2 regions of the Streptomyces huasconensis genome follow, and region 1 is predicted to be linked to the other one. Evidence: predicted binding sites of a transcription regulator. Region 1 holds the regulator's gene; the other holds the start of a gene.

Region 1 (7,698 bases):
CGACGCCGATGAGCAGGTGCTCGGTGGAGAGGTACTCGTCGCCCAGCTCCTTCGCCCGCTGCGCGGCGTCGGCGATGACGGCGAGCAGCTCGCGGTTGGGCTGCGGCGGCGCGACGGTCGACCCGGTCACGCTGGGCAGCGCGCCGAGGACGCGCTCGGTGTCCGCGCGCACGGCCGCCTGATCGGCGTCGACCGCGGCGAGCAGGTCGGTGATGTTCTCGTTGTCCTCGCCCTCCAGCAGGGCGAGGAGCAGATGTGCCGGGGTCAGGTCGGGGTGCCCGTCCTTCAGGGCCCGGTCGCCGGCCGCGTTGATGGCGGCGCGGCTCCTGTTCGTCAGCTCTGCGTCCACGTGCGCTTGACCTCCTTAGCGGTCCAACCAGCGGCCAGGGGTCGGGTACCCCTCACTCTGACTAGCTCAACGTACACAAAGTTGAGTCTATTCCACTCAAGGGGGAAGTCGGTAGGTGGCCCGGCTATGTTCCGTTCCATGAGCCCGAGCCAGAACCAGAGTCCCGACCAGGGCGAAACCCCCGGCCGGGGTGAGCGCCCGAACCTGCCGGCCGCCCGGATCGACCCGCGTCAGCCGCCTGAGCCCTACCTCAGCTTCTGGCGTGAACGGCACCTGTGCACCTTGACCACGCTGCGGCCCGACGGAACCCCCCACGTGGTGCCGGTCGGGGTGACGTACGACCCGGAGGCGGGGGTGGCCCGCGTGCTGGCGCGCGGGACGAGCCGGAAGGTCGCGCACATAGCGGCGGCGGCGGGCGCGGCGGACGGGCCCGGGGCGCGGGTGGCGGTGTGCCAGTTCGCGGGGCGGCGCTGGGCGACGCTGGAGGGCCGCGCGACGATCAGGACGGAGCCCGCGGCGATCGAGGACGCGGAGCGGCGCTACGAGGAGCGCTACCAGCGGCGGCCCTCGCCGAACCCGGGCCGGGTCCTGATCGAGATCGAGGTGACGCGGGCGCTGGGCAAGGCGTGAGCGGGCGGCCGGCTTCCGGCGCACGCCACAGCGGCGCCACCGTGTTCAGGTCCACGGTGGCGCCGCTGCTGGGGGAAGTACCTGCGCGATTTACAACGACGGGGGAATCGCGTCAGGCACTGCGGGGGGTGGCTGTGACGTTGTCCGGGGCGCTCGTCATCGCGCCCGGACCCTGCTGTTCCTGCTCTCCGACAAGCTGGTGGTCGCGCCGGTCGAGATTGACGAAGACCATCCCGTACCGAACGGCACACCGCACGGGCTGCGGCGCGCCGCGCGGCCGCCGAAGGCACCGGTAGGCACGGATCTCCTCCTCGTCGTCACGGGTGACGACGATCGGCTCACCGAGCAAGGTCACCATCAGCGAGTCGCCGCGGCGGGGGATCGCCGTCACGAGATCGATGAAGTGCCAGCCGGAGCGGTAGGCGGTGGCCATTTCCCGGCGGAAGGTGCGGTCGTCAGGAGGGGTGCTCATGCTCCGACACCCTTCGGGGCGATCGTCCAGCCGAGATCCGGAGGCGGCGACGCGAGCGTGTTCGTCCTCGCCGGCTGGGTCTGCCAGCCGAGATCGAGAGCGCTCACCGTGCCCAGGATCAGCCCTGCGGAGAAGGTGGTGACAAGCACCGAGCGAAGCATGCGCTTAAACATGGTCGGCTTCGTCCTCACTTGGTAGGTTCCTCTCCCCCGGCTCAACAAGACGATGTCTCAATCAAGCACGTCAAAGCCACAGGGTCGATGCATCATGTTCCTGCACGTTCAGGACCCTGGGGGGTGGAGATTTGCTCACAACAAGCGCGAAACCGACACATCCTCACCCCGCCGTCCCTCTTTGCGGCGAGGGCTCCAGGCTGTACGCACTCGCACTCAGCAGCGGTCGGATTCTGCGCAGTGAGGCCGAGAACACTCCTTGCCTCATGGACTTCGCTCTTCTGCACCCCGATCCGGACGACGCGAACTGGCTCCGGCCGGTCCCGCCGTCCGCCGCGCTCGCCCAGCGCCTGCACCCCCTCGAACGGGAAATCCAGGAGCGGCGCAGGGTCGCCGTGGAGCTGACCGACATCTTCGAGCCATTTATGGCCATCACCGCCCGGGAAGAGCCCACGACCCACGCGATCACCGTGCTGGAAGGGGACGCCCGCATCCACGCGGCCATCGAACGCGCCACCGCCGAGTGCCGTTCCGAGGTGCTCACGGTGCAGCCGGGGGGCGGCCGCAGCGAGAACACGCTCACCGTGGCGCTGCAACGCGGCCAGACCATCCTCGACCGCGGCATCACGATGCGCACGCTCTACCAGCACACGGTCAGGCACAGCCAGGGGACGCTCGCCTACGCGGCCTACATGGCCCAGGGGAACGTGGAGATACGCACCCTGGAAGAGCTGACCGACCGGCTCATGATCTTCGACCGGAACGTCGCGCTCATACCCGCCAGAGCCGACCAGCAGGTCGCCCTGGAACTCAGACACCCGGGCCTGGTGGAGTACCTCGCCAAGGTCTTCGAAGAGCAGTGGAGCCGCGCGACCCCCCTGATCGACGACGTGCCCTACCCCCCTTCCGTGGACGGCATCACCGGCGTCCAGCGCTCGATCGCCAAGCTGCTCATCGACGGCCACGTCGACGAGGCCATCGCCCGCCGCCTCGGCATGAACGTCCGCACCTGCCGCGCCCACATCGCCAAGATCGCCGCCGCCCTCGGCAGCGGAAGCCGTGCCCAGCTCGGGTACCTCATCGCCCAGTCGGGAATCCTCGACCAGGACCGTCCGAAGTGACCGCCGAAACCACCCCGGCCGCCCCCGCCACTTCAGCCACCCCGGCCACTCCGACTGCCCCGGCCACCCCGGTCAGCACAGCCACCGCAACCACCGCGGCCCATCCGCCGCACGGCCCCGACACCCTGTGCGAGGCCGGCAGCCACCTGTACGCACGCGCGCTGCGGGAGGGCCGCGTCCCCCTGCGGGACGCCGAGCGGACGCCCTGCCTCACCGACTTCCAGCTACTGCTGACGGACGCCGAGGACACCCGGTGGCTGCGTCCCGTCGCCCCGGCGCTCGCGCTGCCCCGGCTGCTCGACACCATCGAGCAGGACATCGCGTACGAGCGGCGCCGCGGGGTCCGGCTGGCCGACACGTTCACGCCTCTCATGGCGGTCACCCCCGACGCCCGCCCCCAGGAGGTCTCCTCCACCCTCACGGTCCTGCGCGGGCTGCCCCGCATCGGCGAAGCCGTCGACCGGGCCCTGAACGCGGCCACCGAGGAGGCCCTGTGCATCCAGCCCGGAGGGACCCGGCCCCCCGAGGTGCTGGCACGCTCCCTGGCGAGCGCCCAGGGGCTCCTCTCCCGCGGCGGCCGCCTGCGCACCCTGTACCAGCACACCACCCGCCACTCCCTGCCCGCCCTCGCGTACTACGAGCGCCTCCAGGGCGACGCCGAGGTCCGCACGCTGGACGAACTGACGGAGCGGCTCTTCGTCTTCGACCGCTCCGTCGCCTTCATCCCGGCGAACAAGGAACGCGACATCGCCCTGGAGCTGCGCCACCCCGCCCTCGTCGACTACTTCGCCACCACCTTCGAACGGCTCTGGCGCCTGGCCACCCCCATGTACCCGCGGTCGGCGAAGATCCCCTCGGGCAGCGGCGTCACGCCGCGCCAGCACGCCATCGCCACCCTCCTCGTCGAAGGCCTCACCGACGCCGAGATCGCCGACCGCCTCGGCATGAACATCCGCACCGCCCGCGACCACATCGCCAGGCTCGCCACCACCCTCGGCAGCGGAAGCCGCGCCCAGCTCGGCTACCTCATCGGCCAGTCAGGAATCCTCGCCCGCGGCTCCTGGGGCTCCTGAGACGCCCGCCGCGCCCCGGCCCGCCCGCGTGGGGCGACCACCGCGGCCCAGAAGTAGACACTTCAATGAAGGGGACACCCTCGCCCCCGGGTCCCCCTGCATAGAATCGCCGCGCTTCAACCGAGCGGGAGGGAGCGCACATGCGCAGCGAGCACGCGCCGCACGCCGTGGAGGAACTCTGCGAGGAAGGCTCCTCCGTCTACGCCCACGCCCTCCGTCAGGGCAGGGTCCGCGTCGAGGACTCCGAACGGGCGCCCTGCCTCCTCGACTTCGGCCTCCTCCGTCCGGACCCCGCCGACGCCCGGTGGCTGCTGCCCGCCGCCCCCGCCACGGCCCTGCCCCGCCTCCTGCGCACCATCGAGGACCGGATCGCCGGGCAGCGTGCGCGCGAGGCGCGTCTCACCGCCGCGTTCGCACCGCTCATCGCGCTCGACACGGAGCTGTCCGCCGCCGCCGACCTCCCCGCGATCACCGTCCTGGACGGCCTCGAACACATCAACGCGGCCATCGACCGCGCCATGAGCGACGTCACGGAGGAGTTCCTCGCCATCCAGCCCGGCGGCACCCGCCCGCCCGAGACCCTGGCCGAGGCCTTCCCGCGCGACCAGGCGGTCCTCGGCCGGGGCTGCCGGATGCGGACCCTCTACCAGCACACGACCCGCCACTCGCTGCCCGTGCTCGCCTACTTCGAGCAGCTGGAGGGCGACGTCGAGGCCCGCACCCTGGACGAGGTCACCGACCGCCTCTTCGTCTTCGACCGGAGCGTGGCGTTCATCCCGGCGAGCAAGGACCGCACCGTCGCCCTGGAACTGCGCCACCCGGCCCTCGTCGAGTACTTCGCCACCACCTTCTGGCGGCTGTGGCGGCTGGCGACGCCGATGTGGCCGCAGGCCGCCCCGCAGGTCTCCGAGGGCGGCGTCACCCCGCGCCAGCGGGCGATCGCGGGCCTGCTCGTCGAGGGCCTCACGGACGCCGAGATCGCCGACCGCCTCGGCATGAACATCCGCACCGCCCGCGTCCACATCGCCAAGCTCGCCGCCACCCTCGGCAGCGAGAGCCGCGCCCAACTGGGCTACCTCATTGGGCAGTCGGGGCTGCTGGAACGGAACCCGTGAGCGTCCGGCCGCCCGCCCCTCCGCGTCAGGCGTCCGCCCCTAGCCACTCCCTCAGCAGCGCCTCCCGGTCGGCCGCCCGCGGCGTGCCCCCCTCCCGGCGGCGCCCCCACTCCGCCATCGCGGCCAGCGTCGTCAGGAGCGTGCCCGCGCCCCGCGTCAGCTGGGCGAGGAGGTCGAGCGAGAGGTCGTGTTCCGCCGGGGAGTAGCCCGTCGCCGCGGCGGTGTACACGGTCAGTTCGTGGTCGGCGCCCTGCACGTCGGTGATCCGTACGGTCATCGTCGGCGCCTCGTCCCCGCCGCCGAGGCCGACCGTCAGGGCCATGTCCACCAGGGCGCCCACCTGCCGCTTCAGCGACTTCACGGGGGCGTTCTCGACCGTCAGGGCCCGCACGTCCTCCCACGGCCACAGACCCGTCTGCCGATCGCCGAGGGCCACCACGCCCTCCGGGGTCAGGCGCACGCCGGCGGCCAGCCCGGACGGCTTCGCGCCCACGTACACATCGCCCTCGGCGATCCAGAACAGCCCCACCATGGCCATGAGAATCCACTTCCCCCGCAACACCACATGTCAGCACGTACGCAGGACGTACGTCAGGTCGACCACCGCAACGCGCGAAGGGGCCGGGAGGTTCCCCTCCCGGCCCCTTCGACACCCACGTGGGCGGCGCCGCTACTGCTCCGTCGCTCTCTTCGGCCGCCAGACCACCAGCGCGCTCGCCTGCTGCACGTCCTGGTACGGGACGAGGTCGCGGCGGTACGAGGCGTGTACCGCCGCTTCACGCTGCTGCATGGCGGCGGCGGCTCCCTCCACGGCCGCGGAGAGTTCCGCGACCCGTGACTGAAGCGCCGCGACCTGGTTCTCCAGCTCGATGATCCGCTTGATGCCGGCGAGGTTGATGCCCTCCTCCTGCGACAACTGCTGCACGGTGCGCAGCAGTTCGATGTCGCGCGCGGAGTAGCGCCGGCCCCGGCCCGCGGTGCGGTCCGGGGAGACCAGGCCCAAGCGGTCGTACTGGCGCAGGGTCTGCGGGTGGAGGCCGCTCAGCTGGGCGGCCACCGAGATGACGTACACCGGCGTGTCGTCGGTGAGTTGGTACGGATTGCGACGACGGCCGACCCTCTCCATGGGTCACGCTCCCTTCGCGGCCTGGAACAGTTCTGCCCGCGGGTCGTCGCCCGCAGTCGCCTTGCGGTAGGACTCCAGGGCTTCCTTCGCCGAGTCCGACAGGGATGCCGGGACCGACACCTCCACCGTCACCAGCAGGTCGCCGCGCGTGCCGTCCTTGCGGACGGCGCCCTTGCCGCGGGCGCGCATGGTGCGGCCGTTGGGCGTGCCCGGCGGCAGCTTCAGGGTGACGGCCGGACCGCCCAGGGTCGGCACCTTGACCTCACCGCCCAGCACCGCCTCGGGGTACGTCACCGGCACCGTGACCGTGAGGTTGTCGCCCTTGCGGCCGAAGACCGGGTGCGTGCCGACGTGCACGACCACGTACAGGTCACCGGCCGGGCCACCCCGCTCGCCGGGGGCGCCCTTGCCGCGGAGCCTGATCCGCTGACCGTCGCTGACCCCCGCCGGAATCCGCACCTGCATGGTGCGGGAGGACTTCGCGCGCCCCGAGCCGTGGCAGACGTCGCACGGGTCCTGGGCGATCAGGCCCCGGCCCTTGCAGTCCACGCACGGATCGGTCAGCGAGAAGCCGCCACCGCCACCCCGCGAGACCTGGCCCGTGCCGACGCAGGTCGGGCACACGCGCGGCGTGCCGTTCTTGTCGCCGGTGCCGGAACAGGCCTTGCAGGCGGCCTGGGAGGACATGCGCAACGGCACCGTCGCGCCGTCCACCGCCTCCGTGAAGCTCAGCGTGACCTCGGACTCGATGTCCTGGCCGCGCCTCGGCTGCGTACGCGTGCCGGAACCGGCACCCGCGCCGCCGCGGTTGAACAGGCCCCCGAAGACGTCACCGAGGCCGCCCCCGAAGCCGCCGCCGGCCGCTCCACCCCCACCGGCCGCGCCTCCGAAGAGGTCGCCCAGGTCGAAGTTGAACGATCCGCCGCCGGCTCCGGGGCCCGACCGGAATCCGCCGTTGCCGAAGAGGGCACGCGCTTCGTCGTACTCCTTGCGCTTCTTGGGGTCACCGAGGATGTCGTTCGCCTCGGAGATCTCCTTGAAGCGCTCCTCCGCCTTGGCGTTGCCCTTGTTGGCGTCCGGGTGGTTCTCGCGGGCGAGTTTCCGGTACGCCTTCTTGATCTCGGCTTCGGTGGCGTCCTTGGGGACGCCGAGGACCTTGTAGTAGTCCTTCTCGATGAAGTCCTTGGTGCTCATCCCCGACGTCCCTCCTTCCTACGCTTGCTGCGCTTGCTACGTACGACCGACGTGGTGCCGACGTCAGCCCTCGTCCGGGCCACCGGTCTCCTTGTCCTTCGCCTCATCGGCGGAGGAGGAGTCGGCCGCGGCCGAGGACTCGTCGCCCTTGACCGTCTGCGCGCCGGGCTGCGGCTCGGCGACGGCCACCCGCGCGGGGCGGATGGTGCGCTCGCCGATGCGATACCCCGGCTGCAGGATCGCGACGCACGTCGTCTCGGTGACGTCCGGTGCGTAGCTGTGCATCAGGGCCTCGTGGATGGTCGGGTCGAAGGGCTCGCCCTCCTTGCCGAACTGCTGGAGGCCCATCTTGGCGACGACGGTCTCCAGCGCCTCGGCGACCGACTTGAAGCCGCCGACCAGTTCGCCGTGCTCACGGGCGCGGCCGATGTCGTCGAGGGTCGGG
Region 2 (7,698 bases), 1.2 Mb from region 1:
CCCCTGGAACGGCCCGAAGGACCCGAACGGCCCGCTCATGGCAGGACCGGCCTCACGGCGTCGGGGTTTCGAGGGCGTAGCCCACGCCGTGCACCGTCCGGATGCGCTCGGCACCGATCTTCCGGCGCAGCGCCTTGATGTGGCTGTCGACGGTGCGGGTGCCGGAGGCGTCGGCCCAGTCCCAGACCTCGGCGAGCAACTGCTCGCGGGAGAGGACGGCGCGCGGGGTGTTGGCCAGGCAGACCAGCAGGTCGAACTCCGTGGGCGTCAGATGGACGTCCTCGCTGCGCACGCGCACACGCCGCTGGGCGTGGTCGATCTCCAGTTCGCCCAGGCGCAGGATGCCGCTGCGGGGCGTGGTCGCGGCGAGCGCGGCCCGCTCGACCCTGCGGAGCAGGACGTGGACGCGGGCCGCGAGTTCCCGCATGGAGAACGGTTTGGTCATGTAGTCGTCGGCGCCCACGCCGAGGCCGACCAGCATGTCCGTCTCGTCGTCACGCGCGGTGAGCATGAGGACCGGGACGGGGCGCTGGGCCTGGACCCGGCGGCACACCTCCAGGCCGTCGAAGCCCGGCAGCATGATGTCGAGGATGAGCAGGTCGGGCTGCCAGGCCTGGGCCGTGTCGACCGCCGAAGGGCCGTCCCCGGCCGTTTGCACAACAAAACCCTCGGCCCGCAGCCGGGCGGCGATGGCGTCGACGATCGTCGGGTCGTCCTCGACCACCAGGACCCGTCGCTGGGCGCCGGGTGTCGCCGCCGTCGCGCCGTTGTGGGAGGTGTGTGTCTGCTCCATCGCCCGCCCCTGACACTGATCGCTTGTGTTCGGTCAGCAGGGTACGGGGCGCGAAGGCACCTCGGCTACGCAGCCCTGACGCCGAGATGCACCACGTCGGGGACGCCTCGGGCAACGGGGATCTCTTCGGTGCGTACCCGCTGGAATCCGGCATTCCGTAGAGCGTCGTCGAAAGCGGGCGAGGGCTTGGCGGACCACACGGCGAGCACTCCGCCGGGGGTGAGGCGGGCTTTGCAGGCGGCCAGACCGGCAGGCGAGTAAAGGGAGTTGTTGCCCTCCGTCACCGTCCAGTCGGGGCCGTTGTCGATGTCCAGACAGAGTGCGTCGTACGTCTGGTCGTCCGTCTGCGGGGCACCGGGGCGTGTGTCCCTGGTTCCGTTCATGTAGGTGACGAGGTCGGTGTGAAGAATTTGCGTACGCGGATCGGTGAGCGCGGCGGCGGACAGCTCGGCGAGCGGTCCCGCCCGGTGCCAGTCGATGATCGCCGCCTCGCGCTCGACGACGGTGATGCGCCCCCAGCGGGGGTCGGCGGCGGCGTGCGCGAGGGAGAAACCGACGCCGAGGCCGCCGATCAGGAGGGCGGGTGCCGGGCGGTCGTCGAGGGCGTCCCGCGCCGCGTCGACGAGCAGCCGCTCCGAGCGGCCGTCGGAGGTGTCCATGAGGAAGCAGCCGTTGGCGATGATCTGCAGCAGCTCACCGTGGCGCCGCAGCACGACCTCGCCGTACGGGCCCTCGCGCCTGTCGAGGACGACGGGGGCGTCGGTGGTGTGGGTGTGCATGGGCCACAGGGTATGAGCGCGGGGGCGGAGTGCGGGCGGCATTTTCGGCGGGCGGGTGGTGCCGAGGCTGCCGGTGACGCGGAAGTGACGGGTGGGGTTGCTGTGAATCACGTCCCACGTGGGCGCCGGGCGTGGACAGCGCTCCGGGAATGGGCAAAGGGTAGGACGGGACGGAAGGAGCGCCTCACCCGTGAACCAGAGCGTCGAGCCCCCGGACACCCCCGCCGCCACCGGCACCGCCCGCGCGCCCGGGGACGGTGAGCCGCCCGCCCTGAACGCGATACCCCGGCAGCCGCCGCCGGGGCTTTGGCGGGAGGGGGAGCGTGGGGGTGCCGCAACGGTTGGGGTTGCGGATACGGCCGGGGCCGCTGTTGGGCCTGCGGATGGGGCTACGACTGCCGGGGGGTCTGCGGCTGCCGTTGAGTCTGCGCCTGCGGCTGGGGCTGCCGCTGGGCCGGGGTCTGCGGCTACGATTGCCGAGGGGTCTGCGGCTGCGGCCGGCATTGGGCCTGCGGCCGTTGCCACCGCTGTGGCTGGGCCCGTCGCCGCTGGGCTCGCTCCGGCTGTCAGGGCCGTCGCCGGGTCCGCCACCGTCGGGCCCGTACCTGCTGTCGCGGCCGTCGGCGGGTCCGCCACCGCCGAGTCCACGCCCGCCGTCACGGCCATCGCCAGGCCTGTGGGCACCGCTACGGCCCGCGCCGAGTCCGCGGTCACCGCCGCCCCCGCCGTCCGCTCCCGGGCCCGCCCCTGGCGGTTGCTGCCCGGGCCCCGTCGTACGCCCTTCACCTTCGGGTACGCCGTCGTCCTCACCGGCACCTCGCTCCTCGGCCGGTACGGCGACCCGGAGCTGGTCGACGCGCTGTTGCGCGGGTCCAGCACCGATGTGGCGCACCTCGCGCACAACCCGCTCCTCGTCCTCGTCGCCAGCGCCCTGTGGATCGCGGGCGGCATCACCTCGCCGTACGCCATCGCCTTCCTGCTCGTCCTCACCGCGCTGGAGCGCCGCATCGGCGGTCTGCGCACGGCCGGGGTCTTCCTGCTCGGACACGTCGTCGCCACGCTCGCGACGGAGGTCCCGGTCGGGCTGTCCGTCCTCGCGGGGCACCTGCCCGGCAGCTCGCTGCACCGCCTCGACTACGGGATCAGCTTCGGCGTGGCCGCCAGCGTCGGCGCGCTCGCGGGGCTGCTCACGCCGTGGCTGCGCTGGGCCGTGCTCGCCGGCTTCGGCTGGATGCTGGTCGAGGACCTGATCGCGTTCACCGACCCCATGACGAACTGGGGGCACCTGCTCGCGTTCGCCGTCGGTGTCTGCGTCTGGCCGCTGCTCAGGCGCGGCCGTCCCTTCCGGGCTTCCGCCAGGCCGGCCTCACGCGCCGAAGCGGGCTAGGCGGGCACCGCCTCCAGTACGGACGGCCACGCCGCCGTCGGCACGATCCGCGTCAGCGTGAACCCTCCCGCCGAGAGCAGCGCCGTGAAGTCGGCCTCCGTCCGCTCCCGGCCGTCCACGATCGCGGCCATGGCGAGGTCCAGCGCCTTGCCGGGATGCGGGTCGTTGCCCTTGGGGAGCACCGACTCGACGACCAGGAGGCGGGCGCCGGGTGGCATGGCCGCCCGGCAGTTGCGCAGGATGCGCAGGCAGGCGTCGTCCGGCCAGTCGTGCAGTACGTGCTTGAGTACGTAGAGGTCGCCGCCCTTGGGTACCTCGGCGAAGAAGTCCCCGGACTCGGCGCTCCAGCGGCCCCGCACGGCCTCGTCCCCGCTCAGGACATGCGTACTGATCGCCGGGGTCTGGTCGAAGAGGACCCCGGTCAGGCCGGGCCGCCCGCGCAGGAGCGTCTTCAGGAGGTTGCCGCGCCCGCCGCCGACGTCCACCACCGTGCCCCGCTCGGGGAAGGGGAACGCCTCGGCGACCGCCGTGTCGACCGGCCCCGAGAGCGAGGTCATGCCCGCGTCGAACAGCTCCCGCAGCGCCGGGTCCCCGGCCAGGTACGCGAAGAACGGCTGCCCGAAGGTCCGCTCGAAGGACGGCCCCTCCTTGCGCACCGTCTCCTCCAGACCCGCCGAGGTCCTCTGGAACGCCTGGTCGGTCAGCATCACGACCGCCGCGTGCTGCGAGTGCGGCACGTCCGTGCGCAGCGAGTCCGCGAGCGGCGTGAGGTGGAAGGCGCCCGCCTCGTCCTCGCGGAAGACGTCACGCGTGGCGAGATAGCGCAGGACGCGGCGCAGGTGCCCGGCGTGGGTGTCCGTCAGCTCCGCCAGCTCCTCGGCGGTGCGGGGCCCGGCGGCCAGGTGGTCGGCGACCCGGCAGCGGGCCGCCGTGCGCAGCGCCGCGGAGAACAGGTGCCCGAGCGCGTGCTCCATGAGCCGGCCGGTGAGGTCAGGTGTGTCCACCATGGGTCTCCTCCGTGAGAGTCGGGGGGAAACCTCCACGGTCCCGAGGGAAGGCCCGTCCGTACAGAGGGCGTCCGGGGCCCACCTGGAGCGGATGACGGTGCTGATGCCCACGCCGATGCCGCTCACGCCGTCGCCCCGCACGGCCCCGGCGACCAACTTGGGGTCCCCGTAGCCGAGATGAGAGGCGCATATGGCGGCCCGCACGCCGGCTGAGCGCGTTCTGGCCCGCTCATTCACCACCGATGACGGCGCGACCCGGTTCAACGTCACCGACCTGATGACGGAACATCAGCCGGACCGCAGCGTCACGTTGACCTACGGCCTGATCGTCGAGCGGGAGGGTCGGGCCGACGAGTGCTGGGTGTGCACACTGCCCTGGGGCGACAAGTCCTTTGCGGACGTGTTCACCTCCTCCGCCCCCGACCCCGAGCGCCTTCGCCAACTCGTCGAGCTGGTGCGTGGCCTCTTGGAAGAGTGGTGGGACACCAAGGGGCACAACCGCCGGTCCGCGAAGTTGGGACGCCGCTGCCCCTGAGCCGCCTCCACGGAGGCAAGCGACCCGGAAACGCGGCACCGCGGCCCTCGGCAGCACACCGGGTCGGGGTGATCGCTCAGAGCGAACAACGGTTGGGGAACATCGCGGCGCTCACAAGCATTGAGTCGGTACAGCTCAACTTGAATGCCGAAAGGGAGATCATGGCTACTGAGTCCACCTCGTACACAACGCTCACTCTGCCTGTGCTGCCGCTCGACGACGAGGTGGTCCTGCCCGGCATGGTGGTTCCGTTCGACCTCTCCGACGCCGAGGTGCGCGCCGCGGTGGAGGCCGCGCAGGCCGCGGCCCGTTCCGAGGGCGACAGCAAGCCGAAGGTGCTGCTTGTTCCGCGCATCGACGGGACGTACGCCGCGATGGGCGTCCTCGGCACCGTCGAGCAGGTCGGACGGCTCTCCGACGGCGACCCCGGCGCCCTCATCCGCGGCCGCGGCCGCGTGCGCATCGGCGCCGGTACGACCGGGCCCGGCGCCGCCCTGTGGGTCGAGGGGCAGAACGTGAGCGACTCCGTCCCGGAGCCCCTGCCCGGCGCCGTCACCGAGCTGGTCAAGGAGTACAAGGCGCTCGCCACCAGCTGGCTGAAGAAGCGCGGCGCCTGGCAGGTCGTGGACCGCGTCACGCAGCTCGCAGAAGGCAAGGACGTCTCCGCGCTCGCCGACAACTCCGGGTACTCGCCCTTCCTCACCACCCAGCAGAAGGTCGAACTGCTGGAGACCGAGGACGCCGTCGCCCGCCTCAAGCTCGCCACCGCCCAGCTCCGCGAACACCTCGCCGAGCAGGACGTCGCCGAGACCATCGCCAAGGACGTCCAGGAGGGCGTCGACAAGCAGCAGCGCGAATTCCTGCTGCGGCGTCAGCTGGACGCCGTGCGCAAGGAGCTGCGCGAGCTGAACGGCGAGCAGGAAGGCGAGGAGTCCGACGACTACCGCGCCCGCGTCGAGGCCGCCGACCTGCCCGAGAAGGTCCGCGAGGCCGCCCTCAAGGAGGTCGACAAGCTGGAGCGCGCCAGCGACCAGTCGCCCGAGGGCTCGTGGATCAGGACGTGGCTCGACACCGTTCTCGAACTGCCGTGGAACGAGCACACGGAGGACGCGTACGACATCAAGGGCGCCCAGGAAGTGCTCGACGCCGAGCACGCGGGGCTCCAGGACGTGAAGGAGCGCATCACCGAGTACCTGGCGGTGCGCAAGCGCCGCGCCGACCGCGGCCTCGGGGTCGTCGGCGGGCGCCGCGGCGGCGCCGTGCTCGCCCTCGTCGGCCCGCCCGGCGTCGGCAAGACCTCGCTCGGCGAGTCCGTCGCGCACGCCATGGGCCGCAAGTTCGTGCGGGTCGCGCTCGGCGGCGTACGGGACGAGGCGGAGATCCGCGGACACCGCCGTACGTACGTCGGGGCGCTGCCCGGGCGGATCGTGCGGGCCATCAAGGAGGCCGGGTCGATGAACCCGGTCGTGCTCCTCGACGAGATCGACAAGGTGGGCTCCGACTTCCGGGGCGACCCGGCCGCCGCCCTCCTCGAAGTCCTCGACCCGGCGCAGAACCACACCTTCCGGGACCACTACCTGGAGGTGGAGCTGGACCTGAGCGACGTCGTCTTCCTGGCGACGGCCAACGTCCTCGAAGCCATCCCGGAGGCCCTGCTCGACCGCATGGAGCTGGTCCGCCTCGACGGTTACACGGAGGACGAGAAGATCGTCATCGCCCGCGACCACCTGCTCCCGCGCCAGCTGGACCGGGCGGGCCTGGCGAAGGACGAGGTCACGCTCGACGAGAGCGCCCTGCGCAAGCTCGCCGGGGAGTACACGCGCGAAGCGGGCGTACGCAACCTGGAGCGCTCGGTGGCGCGGCTGCTGCGCAAGGTCGCGGCCCAGCACGAACTGGGCGAGCGGGAGCTGCCCTTCACCGTCACCGACGAGGATCTGCGCGACCTGATCGGGCGGCCGCACCACGTGCCGGAGTCCGCCCAGGACCCGGCCGAGCGGCGCACCGCGGTGCCGGGCGTGGCGACCGGGCTCGCGGTCACCGGGGCGGGCGGCGACGTGCTGTTCGTGGAGGCGTCCCTCGCCGACCCGGAGACCGGGGCCTCGGGGCTGACCCTCACCGGCCAGCTCGGCGACGTGATGAAGGAGTCGGCGCAGATCGCGCTGAGCTTCCTGCGCTCGCACGGCGCCGAACTGGAGCTGCCGGTCGCCGACCTGAAGGACCGGGGCGTGCACATCCACTTCCCGGCGGGCGCGGTGCCGAAGGACGGGCCGAGCGCGGGCGTCACGATGACGACGGCCCTCGCCTCGCTGCTCAGCGGCCGGCTGGTCCGCACCGACGTGGCCATGACCGGTGAGGTCTCGCTGACCGGCCGGGTGCTGCCGATCGGCGGCGTCAAGCAGAAGCTGCTGGCCGCGCACCGCGCCGGGATCACCACGGTGATCATCCCGAAGCGGAACGAGCCCGACCTCGACGACGTCCCGGCCGAGGTCCTGGAGAAGCTCGACGTGCACGCGGTGACCGATGTGCGCCAGGTGCTCGAACTGGCGCTCACCGAGGCCACCGTGCCCGAGGCGCAGGTCCCGGTCGCCGTGTAACGGGCCAGGGATCGCCGCGTCACGGCAAGGGAACGGCGGTCCGCCCCGCACGGGGCGGGCCGCCGTTCGCGTACTCAGCCGTTGGCGAGCGCCTGGACCCGGTCGTAGGCGCCGTTGAACTTGTTGTGGTCACCGACCGTCGGCCCGGAGGAGGTGTACTGCCACATGGTGTGGAAGCCCCAGCCGGCGGGGAGTTCGCCCGGGCTGGTGTCGTAGCGGGCGATCCACAGCGGGTTGCTGGCGCCGAAGCCGCTGTAGTTGCCGGTGCACTGCTTCCACCAGCTGGTGGCGGTGTAGATCACGGCGTCGCGGCCGGTGCGCGCCTTGTAGGTGGTGAGGAAGTCACGAATCCAGCTGACCATCGCGGACTGCGACTTGCCGTAGCAGGCGGCCCCGTAGGGGTTCCATTCGATGTCCAGCGCGCCCGGCAGCGTCCTGCCGTCGCGCGACCAGCCGCCGCCGTTGCTCGCGAAGTAGTTGGCCTGGCTGGCGCCGCTGGCGGTGTCGGGGGTCGCGAAGTGGTACGCGCCCCGGATCATGCCCACGTTGTACGAACCGTTGTACTGCTGGGCGAAGTACGGGTTCTCGTAGTACGTGCCCTCG

The links. Region 1 encodes HspR, which represses chaperone genes until heat shock. Its sites were predicted from a motif close to TTGAGNNNNNNNNNCTCAA; they were not measured.
Region 2: lon (endopeptidase La) is a predicted target of HspR. The motif match lies at 4,622-4,640, and genes of this name have one in related genera.

The regions. Positions count from the first base shown of each region.
Region 1 is NZ_CP086119.1:4,274,507-4,282,204, reverse strand. It holds gene clpB (ATP-dependent chaperone ClpB) at 1-349, opposite strand, end outside; gene J2N69_RS19530 (pyridoxamine 5'-phosphate oxidase family protein) at 488-979, shown strand; gene J2N69_RS19525 (Rieske (2Fe-2S) protein) at 1,092-1,451, opposite strand; gene J2N69_RS19520 (hypothetical protein) at 1,448-1,600, opposite strand; gene J2N69_RS19515 (helix-turn-helix domain-containing protein) at 1,756-2,745, shown strand; gene J2N69_RS19510 (helix-turn-helix transcriptional regulator) at 2,742-3,818, shown strand; gene J2N69_RS19505 (helix-turn-helix transcriptional regulator) at 3,959-4,933, shown strand; gene J2N69_RS19500 (hypothetical protein) at 4,959-5,471, opposite strand; gene J2N69_RS19495 (heat shock protein transcriptional repressor HspR) at 5,604-6,059, opposite strand; gene dnaJ (molecular chaperone DnaJ) at 6,063-7,253, opposite strand; gene grpE (nucleotide exchange factor GrpE) at 7,317-7,698, opposite strand, start outside.
Region 2 is NZ_CP086119.1:5,481,289-5,488,986, forward strand. It holds gene J2N69_RS25115 (sensor histidine kinase) at 1-39, opposite strand, end outside; gene J2N69_RS25120 (response regulator transcription factor) at 53-793, opposite strand; gene J2N69_RS25125 (spermidine synthase family protein) at 859-1,572, opposite strand; gene J2N69_RS25130 (rhomboid-like protein) at 2,249-2,959, shown strand; gene J2N69_RS25135 (acetylserotonin O-methyltransferase) at 2,956-3,966, opposite strand; gene J2N69_RS25140 (hypothetical protein) at 4,157-4,501, shown strand; gene lon (endopeptidase La) at 4,663-7,095, shown strand; gene J2N69_RS25150 (lysozyme) at 7,170-7,698, opposite strand, start outside.